DNA from 3 places in the Bradyrhizobium sp. NDS-1 genome. Region 3 is predicted to be linked to each of the others. Evidence: predicted binding sites of a transcription regulator. Region 3 holds the regulator's gene; each other region holds the start of a gene.
The links. The regulator LexA, encoded in region 3, represses DNA repair genes until DNA is damaged. The targets are predictions, from matches to a motif close to TGTTCNNNNTGTGTTCNG.
Positions count from the first base shown of each region.

Region 1: RX330_RS03200 (helicase-related protein) is a predicted target of LexA. The motif match lies at 2,305-2,322, and genes of this name have one in related genera.
Region 2: RX330_RS34040 (DNA recombination protein RmuC) is a predicted target of LexA. The motif match lies at 2,298-2,315, and genes of this name have one in related genera.

Region 1 covers NZ_CP136628.1:687,021-691,172, forward strand. Annotated here, with positions in the region: gene rpmB (50S ribosomal protein L28) at 176-487, opposite strand; gene RX330_RS03195 (DUF3108 domain-containing protein) at 1,087-1,890, shown strand; gene RX330_RS03200 (helicase-related protein) at 2,590-4,152, shown strand, end outside.
Region 2 covers NZ_CP136628.1:7,280,080-7,284,231, reverse strand. Annotated here, with positions in the region: gene RX330_RS34050 (AmpG family muropeptide MFS transporter) at 1-594, opposite strand, end outside; gene RX330_RS34045 (GIY-YIG nuclease family protein) at 681-983, opposite strand; gene RX330_RS34040 (DNA recombination protein RmuC) at 1,067-2,266, opposite strand; gene def (peptide deformylase) at 2,437-2,961, shown strand; gene fmt (methionyl-tRNA formyltransferase) at 3,168-4,103, shown strand; gene truA (tRNA pseudouridine(38-40) synthase TruA) at 4,103-4,152, shown strand, end outside.
Region 3 covers NZ_CP136628.1:3,918,365-3,922,516, reverse strand. Annotated here, with positions in the region: gene glp (gephyrin-like molybdotransferase Glp) at 1-1,084, shown strand, start outside; gene lexA (transcriptional repressor LexA) at 1,261-1,962, shown strand; gene RX330_RS18485 (hypothetical protein) at 2,354-2,788, shown strand; gene RX330_RS18480 (GAF domain-containing protein) at 2,997-3,935, shown strand; gene RX330_RS18475 (ComEC/Rec2 family competence protein) at 3,943-4,152, opposite strand, start outside.

The DNA.
Region 1 (4,152 bases), 3.2 Mb from region 3:
TTTGAGGGATTAGGTCGCCGCCTCGGCAGCGACTGTTTTCATGGCGATAGAAGGGCAGTCGCCCCTCCCCCCCCAACAAAAACGGCCGGATCTTCCGATCCGGCCGCTACTCAAACTCTACTCGGCTAAGCCTACGCCACGCGACGCAACTTAGCCCCCGCCCTGACGGTAAAACTCAGCTGGCCTTCTTCGCCGGTGCGGCGGTCGGGCCGACCTTCTTCTGGATGGCGCGCTTCAGCTCGAGGGCGCGCGGCGACAGAACGTCGGCCTTGGCCTTGAGCAGATAGGCATCGAGGCCGCCATTGTGGTCGACGCTCTTCACCGCGTTGGTGGAGACGCGCAGGCGCACGTTGCGCTCGAGGGCTTCCGAGATGAACGTCACGTTGACGAGGTTCGGCAGGAAGCGGCGCTTGGTCTTGATATTGGAGTGGCTGACCTTGTGGCCGACGAGGGGGCCCTTGGCCGTCAGTTCGCAGCGGCGAGACATGGCATCAATCCTTATCCTAAACCCCCAACGATTTGCGGCCGCCATTCTGGGCGCCACGGGGGCGAATTCTCTGTCCTTGCAGGGAGCGGGCGGACGTATAGGGGGGAAGGGGCGGGACGTCAAGGCGACGGGCCATTTTTGGCCTGTCGTCCCGGGGCGCGCGCGAGCGCGAACCCGGGATCTCAGGCGGCAAATCAGGTGCCATCACCCGCCTTGTGCGCACTGGGGCGGGCGATCCAGTACGCCGCGGCGGCGCGGCTGACCAGAGGGGCCGCGGCGTACCGGAAGCCCCGGTCAAGCCGGGGCATGACGGCGGAGGACGGGGAGAGGTGTCAGGGTCCGGCGCCCCCTCCCGATCACCAAAACGGCAATGTTTGTCGCGCGTTACCATCACATAAAGGGCGTATTCGCCGCCGAAGAGTCCGGTGGAGTTCCGCGCCTCGACATACCCGGACACATTGTTTGCCGCGATTTTTGGCTTAAGTAACTTCGCATCGCGGCCCCGATTGGATTGTTTCGTGCTCATCACGCCCCCTCTTGCGCACAATTTGCGCTCGGTCCGTCCGCGCTCTGCCGGCAGGCTGACGGCGCTTTGCGGCGTGATCCTTCCCCTGGCGCTGGCGTGGGGCGCGGCGCCGGCCGCGGCGCAGGGCAAGCTCGAGGCGCAATATGAGGCCTCGCTGTCAGGCATTCCCGTCGGCAAGGGCGGCTGGAACATCGACATCCAGGACGACGTGTTTGCGGCGGCCGCCGCCGGCGGCACGTCGGGCCTGCTGAAATCGTTCACGGGCGGGTCCGGCACCGGCGCCTCGCAGGGCCGCGTCGTCAATGGCGCGCTGGTCGCGACCGGCTACCAGGCCTCCACCACGACACAGAAGAAGACCGAAGAAATCCGCATCACGCTCGACAAGGGCAATGTGAAGGATTTCGCGATCCTGCCGGAGCCGCCGGTCGATCCTGACCGCATCGTCGTCACCGATGCGCATCGCCGCGGCGTCTGGGACCCCATGACGGCCTCGCTCTTGCGCGTGCCCGGCACCGGCGATCCCGTTTCGCCGGAGGCCTGCCACAGCTCGGCGCCCGTGTTCGACGGGCGCATGCGCTACGATCTCAAGCTCGATTTCAAGCGCATGGAGACGGTGAAGGCGGAGAAGGGCTATCGTGGCCCGGTCGTGGTCTGCTCGCTCTATTTCGTCCCTGTCGCGGGCTACATCCCCGACCGCCCCGTGATCAAATACCTCGCCGCCCAGCGCAACATCGAGATCGCCTTCGCGCCGATCGCCGGCACCCGCATCCTCGTTCCGTTCTGGCTGAAAGTGCCGACGCCGCTGGGGCCTGCCATGCTGGAAGCGACCAGCTTCGTCACCACAGCCCAGCCGCCAAGGGTGGCGAAGACGCAGTAGGGCGTCTTCCCCCCCGCCGTCATTCCGGGGCGCGCCGCAGGCGCGAACCCGGAATCCATCCTGCCACCGTCTCCGCCGCCCAATGGATTCCGGGCTCGCGCCAAGAGGCGCGCCCCGGAATGACGAGCGAATTTTTGGCTCAAAAAAGTGTCAGTAATTTCAAGCGCATACCTACTGTGCATGGGGTTGTTTTCGCAAAAATGAGTCCGGGCAGGCCCAGGTCCGGGGAATCCATTTGACTCCTCCCCGATTCTGATTCGACTCCGCGCCGTCCCCAACTTAACGCTTTGCGCCATCGAAACGCCGCTTGTACGGCAGCCCGAAACTCCATCTAGTTGCGGCCAACAAGACTCCCGCGACATGTTGCGTGAACGGAACGGGACTCAATCTGGAGTCAGCGATTCGGCCGCGATTCGTTCTAGAGTCGTTCCGAAGCTTAACACCAACGGGAAAAGCGTCGCAAAGTGAGACAGTTGCGCGGGATTTGGGCGATGCTCCTACACCCACCGCCGTCATGCCCCGGCTTGACCGGGGCATCCAGTACGCCGCGGCGTCCCGGCTCAATCATTGCTGACTCTGGAATACTGGATCGCCCGGTCGAGCCGGGCGATGACAGCGGTGCGCATGTTTGGGGCCATGCACCTCACCGCCCCAGACAGCACTGACATTCGCCCAAATCGCCATTACCTAATCCCCCAGATGCCCTTTTCCTCCTCCCCCTTCGCTTCCGAGCGCGCCGCTTCCGATCGTGTGCCTGGCGCCGGCGTCACTGCGGTGCTCGGCCCGACCAACACCGGCAAGACCCATCTCGCCATCGAGCGGATGCTCGCGCATCCCTCGGGCATGATCGGCCTGCCGCTGCGGCTGCTCGCGCGCGAGGTCTACAACAAGATCGCGGCACGGGTCGGAGCCGAGGCGGTCGCGCTCGTCACCGGCGAGGAGAAGATCAAGCCGAAGAGCCCGCGCTATTGGGTCTCGACCGTCGAGGCGATGCCGCGCGACCTCGATCTCTCCTTCCTCGCCGTCGACGAGGTCCAGATCGCATCCGATCTCGAACGCGGCCACGTCTTCACCGACCGCATCCTCAACCGCCGCGGCCGCGACGAGACGCTGCTCTTGGGCGCCGCCACGATGCGCCCGATCATCGAACGTCTGCTGCCCGGCGTCTCCATGATCACGCGGCCGCGCCTGTCGCAGCTGGAATTCGCGGGCGATCGCAAGATCACGCGCCAGCCGCGCCGCACCGCCATCGTCGCGTTCTCGGCCGATGAAGTCTACGCCATCGCCGAGCTGATCCGCCGCCAGCATGGCGGCGCCGCCGTGGTGCTGGGCTCGCTGAGCCCACGCACCCGCAACGCGCAGGTGGCGATGTTCCAGAACGGCGATGTCGATTATCTCGTCGCCACCGACGCCGTCGGCATGGGCCTCAATCTCGACGTCGACCACGTCGCCTTCGCCTCCGACCGCAAGTTCGACGGCTACCAGTTCCGCCGCCTGACGCCGTCCGAATTCGCGCAGATCGCGGGGCGCGCCGGCCGTGCCACGCGCAACGGCACCTTCGGCACCACGGGCCGCTGCGCGCCGTTCGAGCCCGAGCTCGTCAACGCGCTGCAGAACCACACCTTCGATCCCGTGAAGATGCTGCAATGGCGCAACGCCAGGCTGGATTTCGCCTCGCTCGGCGCGCTGCAGGTCTCGCTCAACCTCGCCCCCGGCCACGAGGCGCTGACACGCGCCCCGATCGCAGAAGACATGCGCGTGCTCGACCACGCCGCCCGCGACGTCGAGGTGCGCGATATCGCGCATGGCAAGGCAGCGGTGGAGCGCCTCTGGGAGGCCTGCCAGGTCCCGGACTACCGAAAACTGTCGCCGGCGGCCCATGCCGAGCTGGTGACGACGCTCTACGGCTTCCTGATGCGGAAGGATTGCATCCCTGATGCCTGGTTCGCCGCCCAGATCACCCAGGCGGACCGCATCGACGGCGATATCGACACGTTGTCGGCCCGGATCGCGCAGATCCGCACCTGGACCTTCGTCGCCAACCGCCCGGACTGGCTGAAAGACCCCGAACGCTGGCAGGGAATCGCGCGGGAGGTCGAAAATAAATTATCGGATGCGCTCCATGAACGCTTGACTGAGCGTTTCGTTGATCGCCGTACCAGTGTATTGATGCGCCGCCTGCGGGAGAACACGAGCTTGAATACTGAAATCGGCAAGACCGGCGAAGTCATCGTCGAAGGCCATGTCATCGGCCGTCTCGAT
Region 2 (4,152 bases), 3.4 Mb from region 3:
GCCACGAGGGACGATCGCCTCGAAGCCCGTGACGATGAACAAGGCGCCCGCTGTCGATATCAGCATGCCGATGCGATAGGCCGCGACATAGGCGGCCATACCGGCCGCCTGCTCGCTCTCGGGCAGGCTCTCGACGCGGAATGCATCGACGACGATGTCCTGCGTCGAGGACATGGTCGCCACCAGGAGCGCGCCGAGCGCGACGAACAGCGGCGAACGCGCAGGGTCGGTCAGCGCCAACAGCAGAATCGCGCCGATCAGCAGTAGCTGCGAAAACACCAGCCACCCACGGCGACGTCCGAAGGCGCGCGTGAAGAACGGGACATGCAGCGCATCGACCAGCGGTGCCCACAGGAATTTCAGCGTGTAGGGCGTTCCGACCAGTGCAAACAGCCCGATCGTTCCGAGATCGACCCCCGCCTCCGCCATCCACACCAGCAGCGTGGAGCCCGACAGCGCCAGCGGCAGGCCCGACGAGAAGCCGAGGAACAGCACGATCAGCACCCGCGGCTGCAGGTACACGGCAAGACTTTCGCGCCAGGAGGGCGCGGGAGCGGAAGTCGCGGCGGGAGAAGTCGCGTCGGGTGCGGTCATGCGGAGGTGTTAGCAGATTCTGGGGGCCACAAGGGAGGTGTCGTCGCCCGGCCTGACCGGGCGACCCAGTATCCCAGAGGCCTGAGTTATGGAGGGCCTGCAATCTCGGCGTAGAGATCGTTCCAATTCGGATTGTCTTTCTCGATCAGCGCGATCTTCCAATCGCGCTTCCATTTCTTGAGGCGTTTCTCGCGTTTGATCGCATTCTCGGGATCATCGAATTGCTCGAAGTAGACGAGCTTCACAACGCCATATTCCTTCGTAAAGCTATCGATCAGCTTTAACTTGTGCTCTGCCACGCGACGAATGAGATCGCTAGTGACGCCGATATAGAGCGTGCCGCCGATCCTGCTGGCGAGGATGTAGACGTAGTAGCACCGTCCGCCCATCTGCCGTCTGGGATACTGGGTCGCCCGGTCAAGCCGGGCGACGACACTGGTATTGAGGGCAGACAGCGTGCCTCGGCAGAATGTCACTCTCCCGCCTGGAGCTTCCGCGGAAACAACTCGCCCGGGTCTGTCGCCACCAGCCGCGGTCCCTCCGGCGCGTCGCTCTTGCTGAAATCGAGCTCCTCGATTCGTCCTGCGCGCTTTTCGATCTTGTCGGCGGAGATCAGGATCTGGCGGACGTCCTCGTTCGCATCGGAAAAATGTTTCTGTAGTTTGACCACGCGGTCGCGCAGGCGGCCGAGGTCGTCGCCGAGCTTGATCACTTCGGTCTGGATCTGGTCGGCCGCATCGCGCATGCGCGCGTCCTTCATGATCTGCTGCATCACCTGGATCGCCAGCATCAGCAGTGAGGGCGACACCAGCACGACGCGGGCGCGGTAGGCCTTCTGGATCACGTCGTCGAAGCCGTCGTGGATCTCGGCGTAGACCGATTCCGACGGCACGAACATCAGCGCCATCTCCTGGGTCTCGCCGGTAACGAGATATTTTTCGGCGATGTCGCTGACATGCTTCATCACGTCGCCGCGCAGCCGCTGCGTGGCGAGGCGCTTCTCCTCGTCGGTGCGGGCGTCGTGCAGCGCGGTCATCGCCTCCAGCGGGAATTTCGCGTCGATGCAGAGTGGGCGCTGGTCGGGCAGGAACACGACGCAGTCGGGCCGCTTGCCGGTCGAGAGCGTGAACTGGAACTCGTAGGAGCCTTTCGGAAGGCCATCCTGAACGATCGCCTCCATCCGCGCCTGGCCGAAGGCGCCGCGCGACTGCTTGTTGGCGAGCACGTCGCGCAAGGTCGTCACCTGCGTCGTCAGATCGGTGAGGTTCTTGTGGGCGCTGTCGATGATGCCGAGCCGCTCATGCAGCGCCCGCAGGCTCTCCATGGTGTTGCGAGTCGAGTGTTCCATGGACTGGCCGACCCGGTGGGTCACCGAATCCAGCCGCTCGTTGACCGCCCGCGCCATTTCGGCCTGACGGCCGGCCAGCGCCTGGGTCATGGCGTCGACCCGGCCTGAGGATTCGCTCTGGGCGCGGAGTACCTCGCTGAGGCGCTCCTCGAGCTCGTCGGCCCGGATCGCGTGCGCCATGGCGAGTTCCGCGCCGCGCCGCCCGGACCGCGAGATGACGATGGCGATCGCCACCAGCAGGACGAGCACGAGCGCACCAAAGCCGATCAGCGCGTGGATGGCGCGTACCGGCCAGTCACCGGCCAGGAAAATGATTTCGTTCATGCCGAACGTTCTATCCGATTCGCCGGGAGGCGCGAACGAATAGCGAACGGTTATGGTTGTCGGCCCCTTGATTTTTATGGTTAATAAAGCCTGAAGTTTTATGGTTAGCGGAGTGTTAACGGGTTCCGGGCCGCATTGACCGGCTGCAGGCAGCGGCTTAAATCGCGGCCATGGCCCTTAGAGAAATCATCATCCTGCCCGACAAGCAGCTGCGTCTGGTCTCCAAGCCGATCGAGAAGGTCACCTCGGAGATCCGCAAGCTTGCCGACGACATGTTCGAGACCATGTACGACGCGCCCGGCATCGGCCTGGCCGCGATCCAGGTCGCGCAGCCGCTGCGGCTGATCACCATGGACCTCGCCAAGCGCGACGAGAATGGCGAGACCAAGCCGCTTCCGCGCGTCTTCATCAACCCCGAGATCATCGCCTCGTCCGAGGAGCTGTCCACTTACGAGGAAGGCTGCCTCTCGATCCCCGAATATTACGAGGAGGTCGAGCGTCCCGCGAAGGTACGCGTGCGCTTCACCGATCTCGACGGCAAGGTGCACGAGGAGGACGCCGAAGGCCTCTACGCCACCTGCATCCAGCATGAGATCGACCATCTCAACGGCGTGCTGTTCGTCGATTATCTGTCGAAGCTCAAGCGCGACCGCGTGATCAAGAAGTTCGAGAAGGCCGCCAAGCGGGCGGAGTGAGTATGTTGTGAGCGACTGGCGTTGCCGCACGCTCTCCTGCGCTCCCTCCCCCCTTGCGGGGGAGGGCGGGGGAGAGGGGTAACCCCGGCGGTAGTCTAACCGGTGCATAGAATTGATCGGCGCTCAACCGAGTGAGCGCGTCGTGTGGCACCCCTCTCCCTAACCCTCCCCCGCAAGGGGGGAGGGAACATACCTGAGTCCTTGTCATGCCCCTTCGCCTGATCTTCATGGGCACGCCCGATTTCTCCGTGCCGACGCTGCTCGAGCTGGTCGCGCATGGCCACGAGATCGTCGCCGTCTACACCCGCGCGCCGAAGCCCGGCGGGCGGCGCGGCCTGCAATTGCAGCCGACCCCGGTCGAGGAGGCCGCGCGAAAACTCGGCGTGCCCGTGCTGACACCGAAGACGTTGAAGACCGAAGAAGCGCTGGAGGAGTTCCGCGCGTTCGATGCCGATGCCGCCGTCGTCGTCGCCTACGGCATGATCCTGCCGCAGGCGATCCTCGATGCGCCAAAACTCGGCTGCTACAATCTGCACGCTTCGCTGTTGCCGCGCTGGCGCGGCGCGGCGCCGATCAACCGCGCGATCATGGCTGATGATGCCGAGAGCGGCGTGATGGTGATGAAGATGGATGTCGGTCTCGACACTGGCGACGTCGCAATGGCCGAGCGGCTTGCCATCACCGACGGCATGACCGCGGCCGATCTGCATGATCGCCTGTCCCGGCTTGGCGCGGACCTGATGGTGCGGGCGATGGCCGCGCTTGCCCGCGGCGGGCTCCAGCTTAAAAAGCAGAGCGAGGACGGCGTCACCTACGCCGCCAAGATCGACAAGGCGGAGGCGCGGATCGACTGGGCCAAGCCGGCACGCGCGGTGCTGCGCCACATCCACGGCCTGTCGCCATTTCCAGGTGCCTGGACCGAGCTCGCGGAGGTCGGTGAAGGCGCGCGCGTCAAAATCCTGCGCTGCGAGCTGGCGAAGGGTTCGGGCACACCGGGCGAGGTAATCGACGATCAGCTCACCATCGCCTGCGGCGAGGGCGCGATCCGCGTCATCGAGCTGCAGCGCGAAGGCAAGGCCCGGATGCAGGCTACCGACTTTTTGCGTGGAGTGCCGTTGAAGCCGCCGATGCGGCTCGTCTGATGCCCCGTTACAAGCTCACCATCGAATATGACGGCGCGCCGTTCTTCGG
Region 3 (4,152 bases):
CACGCAGCCGCCGCAGGCGATGTCGGCGATGGACGGCTATGCCGTCCGCGCCGCCGATGCGGCAACGATCGATTCCCGGCTGACGGTCATCGGCGAGGTCGCGGCGGGCCGTCCTTTCGCAAGAACGGTCGGCGCCGGCGAAGCCGTACGGATCTTCACCGGCGGCGTCATTCCCGACGGCGCCGACGCCGTCGTGATCCAGGAGGACACCGTCGCGGACGACAGCTGCGTCACGATCAAGCAAGCCGCGATCGCCGGACGGCACATCCGCCCGGTAGGCGTCGACTTCCGTGAAGGCGACGTCCTCTTGCGCAAGGGAACCCGGCTGACGGAGCGCGATCTCGCGCTCGCCGCCGCCATGAACTACCCCCACCTCGCCGTCTGCCGCCGTCCGAAGGTCGCGATCCTCGCCACCGGCGACGAACTGGTGATGCCGGGCTCAACGCCCGGGCACGGCCAGATCGTCTATTCCAATGGCTACGCCCTGCACGCGCTCGCCCGCAGCGAGGGCGCCGAGACCATCGACCTCGGTGTTGCCGCAGATACGCTTGCAGCCACCTCCGCCGGCATCCGCCGCGCCCGCGAGACCGAAACCGATATCCTGGTCACGACGGGCGGCGCATCTGTCGGCGACCACGATCTGGTCCAGCAAGCGCTCCGGGACGAAGGCATCTCAATGGCGTTCTGGAAGATCGCGATTCGGCCCGGCAAGCCGATGATGCACGGACGGCTCGGCGCGATGCGCGTGATCGGCCTGCCCGGCAATCCGGTGTCCTCCTATGTGTGCGCCTTCCTGTTCATGGTGCCGCTGATTCGCGCGCTGTCGGGCCGTTCGGTGATTCATCATCGCCGCGAGCGGGCCGTACTGGGCCGCGATCTCGGCGCCAACGACCAGCGCGAGGATTATCTGCGCGCGCGCCTGGAGCTGCGCGACGACGGCGCGCTCGTCGCCGTTCCCGTTAGCCATCAGGACTCCTCTCTGCTTGCGAATCTTGCTGCAGCACAGGTACTTCTCGTGCGCCCGCCGTTCGCGCCGAAGGCCGAGGCGGGCAGCCCTTGCGAGGTGCTGCGCCTCCCCGTCTGAACTGCGCGGCCACACGCATTCCGCGAACTCGCCCCTGTTCACGGTAAATTAAGCAGTTGCGGAACATGTATCGAACATATAGTGTCCGTTCATGATTTGTTTCGAGCATGTAGCGGCTTATCGCTGAATTCATCGTCTCGGAATCGAACGGCATCAACCGGGGGACTTAGGTCGAGATGTTAACGCGCAAACAATACGAGCTTCTGCGGTTCATCAGTGAACGTTTGAAGGAAAGCGGCGTGCCGCCGTCCTTCGACGAGATGAAGGATGCGCTCGACCTGCGCTCGAAGTCGGGCATCCACCGCCTGATCACCGCGCTCGAGGAGCGCGGCTTCATCCGCCGCCTGCCCAACCGCGCTCGGGCCATCGAAGTCATCAAGCTGCCGGAGCTTCAGGCTGCGGCCGGCAACCGGCGCGGCTTCACGCCGAGCGTCATCGAGGGCAATCTCGGCAAGGTGCGCGCGAGCTCCAGCCCGCCCGTCGACGAGGGCGAGCGGCCCGTCGCAGTGCCCGTGATGGGCCGCATCGCGGCCGGCACGCCGATCGAGGCGTTGCAGACCCGCAGCCACACCATCAGCGTGCCGCCCGACATGCTCGGCTCCGGCGAGCACTACGCGCTCGAAGTGCGCGGCGATTCCATGGTCGAGGCCGGCATCCTCGACGGCGACATGGCGCTGATCCAGCGCAACGAGAGCGCCGATACCGGCGACATCGTGGTGGCGCTGATCGACGACGAGGAGGCCACGCTCAAGCGCTTCCGCCGCCGCGGCGCCTCGATCGCACTCGAGCCCGCCAATGCCGCTTATGAGGTGCGCATCCTGCCGCCGAACCGCGTGAAGATTCAGGGCAAGCTGATCGGGCTTTACCGGAAGTACTGAGAGCCCTCGGCGGTCATTCGATACCCATGATTCCGACTGGAGCGGATCTGATCCGCTCCTGCTGGACAATCTTCTGGTCTTGCGCAGATTGTCCGGCCCCTCTTCAGAGGCGACGCCTCGGCGTGTCGCCACAAGCCCCCATTGCTTCGCGGTCTCGAGTCCTCGAGCAGACATGACGCATCGGCGCCCGCGCGCCGCTGACGTTGGTCCTCGCCGAATGCATTGATGTGAGCTTTGTTCCTGTCGGATTCGAAAAGATAATTTGATCGCGTCCCGCAGACCAGCCGCAGATTTGCCTACAACCAAGCAGAGCGTTGCGTGCTTCCACTCTGATAGAGGCTTGCGCCTCCGAGGGAGGCGCGGGTTGCTATCTTCGAATGAGGAGCACCCGATGTGTGACTACAGCCTGCATGCCGTTGCATCGCGCCCCGCCGAAGTCGGCGAGACGATCGTGTCGACAACGTTCCGCGGCACCTCGACGCGTGGCTTTGCTTCTGCCGCCGATCCGACCGTGGCCGTCTGTCTGCTGCCCGGGACGGAGCTCGCCTTCGCCGACAACGTCCGCTACGACAATCGCTGGATCTGGACGCGCACCGTCAATTCGCGCGTCGGCAAGTTCGGCAAGATCGATCCGCACATTCCCGATCGCCACCACGACGCGATCGAATTCCCTGACGGTAAATACGTGCTTGTGACACAACTCGTCGAAGGCCAGCGTGCCACCGTGTTGCAATTGCCGGTGACCCAGCCCGTCGGCGAGCGCGAGCACAAGCCGCAGATCATCGACGACAGCCGGTCGCCGGTCACGCGCCTGCCGATCGGCTGACGCCACCTCGACTGACAACTGGATGCCGCCAGGATTGAAGTGCCATCGCCGGCAGACGCCGGCGAGATGGCATGGTTCGTGTTTTCACGAACATCGATCGGCCCGCCCGGCGCCGCACGAAGTTTGAGCCGTCCTGCCTGAATTTTGAACGTCCGCTCCGCAGCCAAATGACCGATGCTGTCGTGGTTTGAGGCGGCGGACACGCTCGATGAAGACCTTCATTCGCGTCGTTGAACTCTGGGTGCCCGACCGGACGCGCAGGCGTCTGGAATTCGGCGGCGGCCTCTACGGCGAAGGGCTGTCCGCGTTCAAGTCCGTGAGCGAGGACCTGCACTTCGGATATGACGAGGGACTTCCCGGCAAGGCCTGGGCCTCTGGCCATCCCGTCATCCTCACGACCTTCGCCAACTCCTATTTCAAACGGACCGAGCAGGCCGTCGCGGCCGGCCTCACCTGCGGCGTGGCGGTGCCGGTGTTCGCGGGCGAATTCCTGCAAGCCGTGATGGTGCTGTTCTGCGGGGACGACGAGGCGCATGTCGGCGCGATCGAACTCTGGCACAACGATCCCGATCGCTCCCACGAGATGGCGCTCGTCAACGGCTATTACGGCATGGCGGACATGTTCGAATTCAACTCCCGCCACACCAGGTTTCCGCGCGGCTTCGGCCTGCCCGGACGCACCTGGAAGGCGGGTCTGCCGCTGATCATCAAGGACCTGCACGACGCCAAGAGCTTCCTGCGCTGGGAGGACGCGGCCAAGATCGGGATCAATTTGGGGGTCGGCGTGCCCTACCGAACCGGCACCGAGACGTGGGTTCTGACATTGCTCTCCGCGCAGGCAACCCCGATTGCGCGACGCTTCGAGATCTGGGTCCCGAACGAGGCCCGCTCAGTGCTGGTCTTTCGCGCCGGCGATTGCAGCGCGCAGACCGACCTTGCCGCGCTCTACGCGGGTAGATCCATCGGCAGGGGCGAAGGCAGCATCGGCGGCGCATGGGCCACCGGCATGCCGGCGCTCGACGACGATCTCACCCATGACAGCTCGATCGCCGGCTCCGAGGCCCGCGTAGCCGGGCTGAGCCGGATGGTGGCCCTGCCGGTCATCGACAACGCAAGGCTGGAAGCCGTGCTGGCCTGGTATCTGTAAATCGCAATCAATCGTCGGCCTGCAAGTCAGCCTCCGACGGCGTAGCGTCCCGGTTGCGGAGCGCCACCTTCGGCGCAAGGCTGCCGTCGAAATCACCTTCGCCGGCACCGGCGGGCAACCACGGGCGGTTCGTGCCTCTCGCCCTCACCGCCTGCACGGAAAAACCCTCGCCACGCTGCGTCAGGGCCAGCGCACCCTGGCGAGCGAGCCGCTGCCG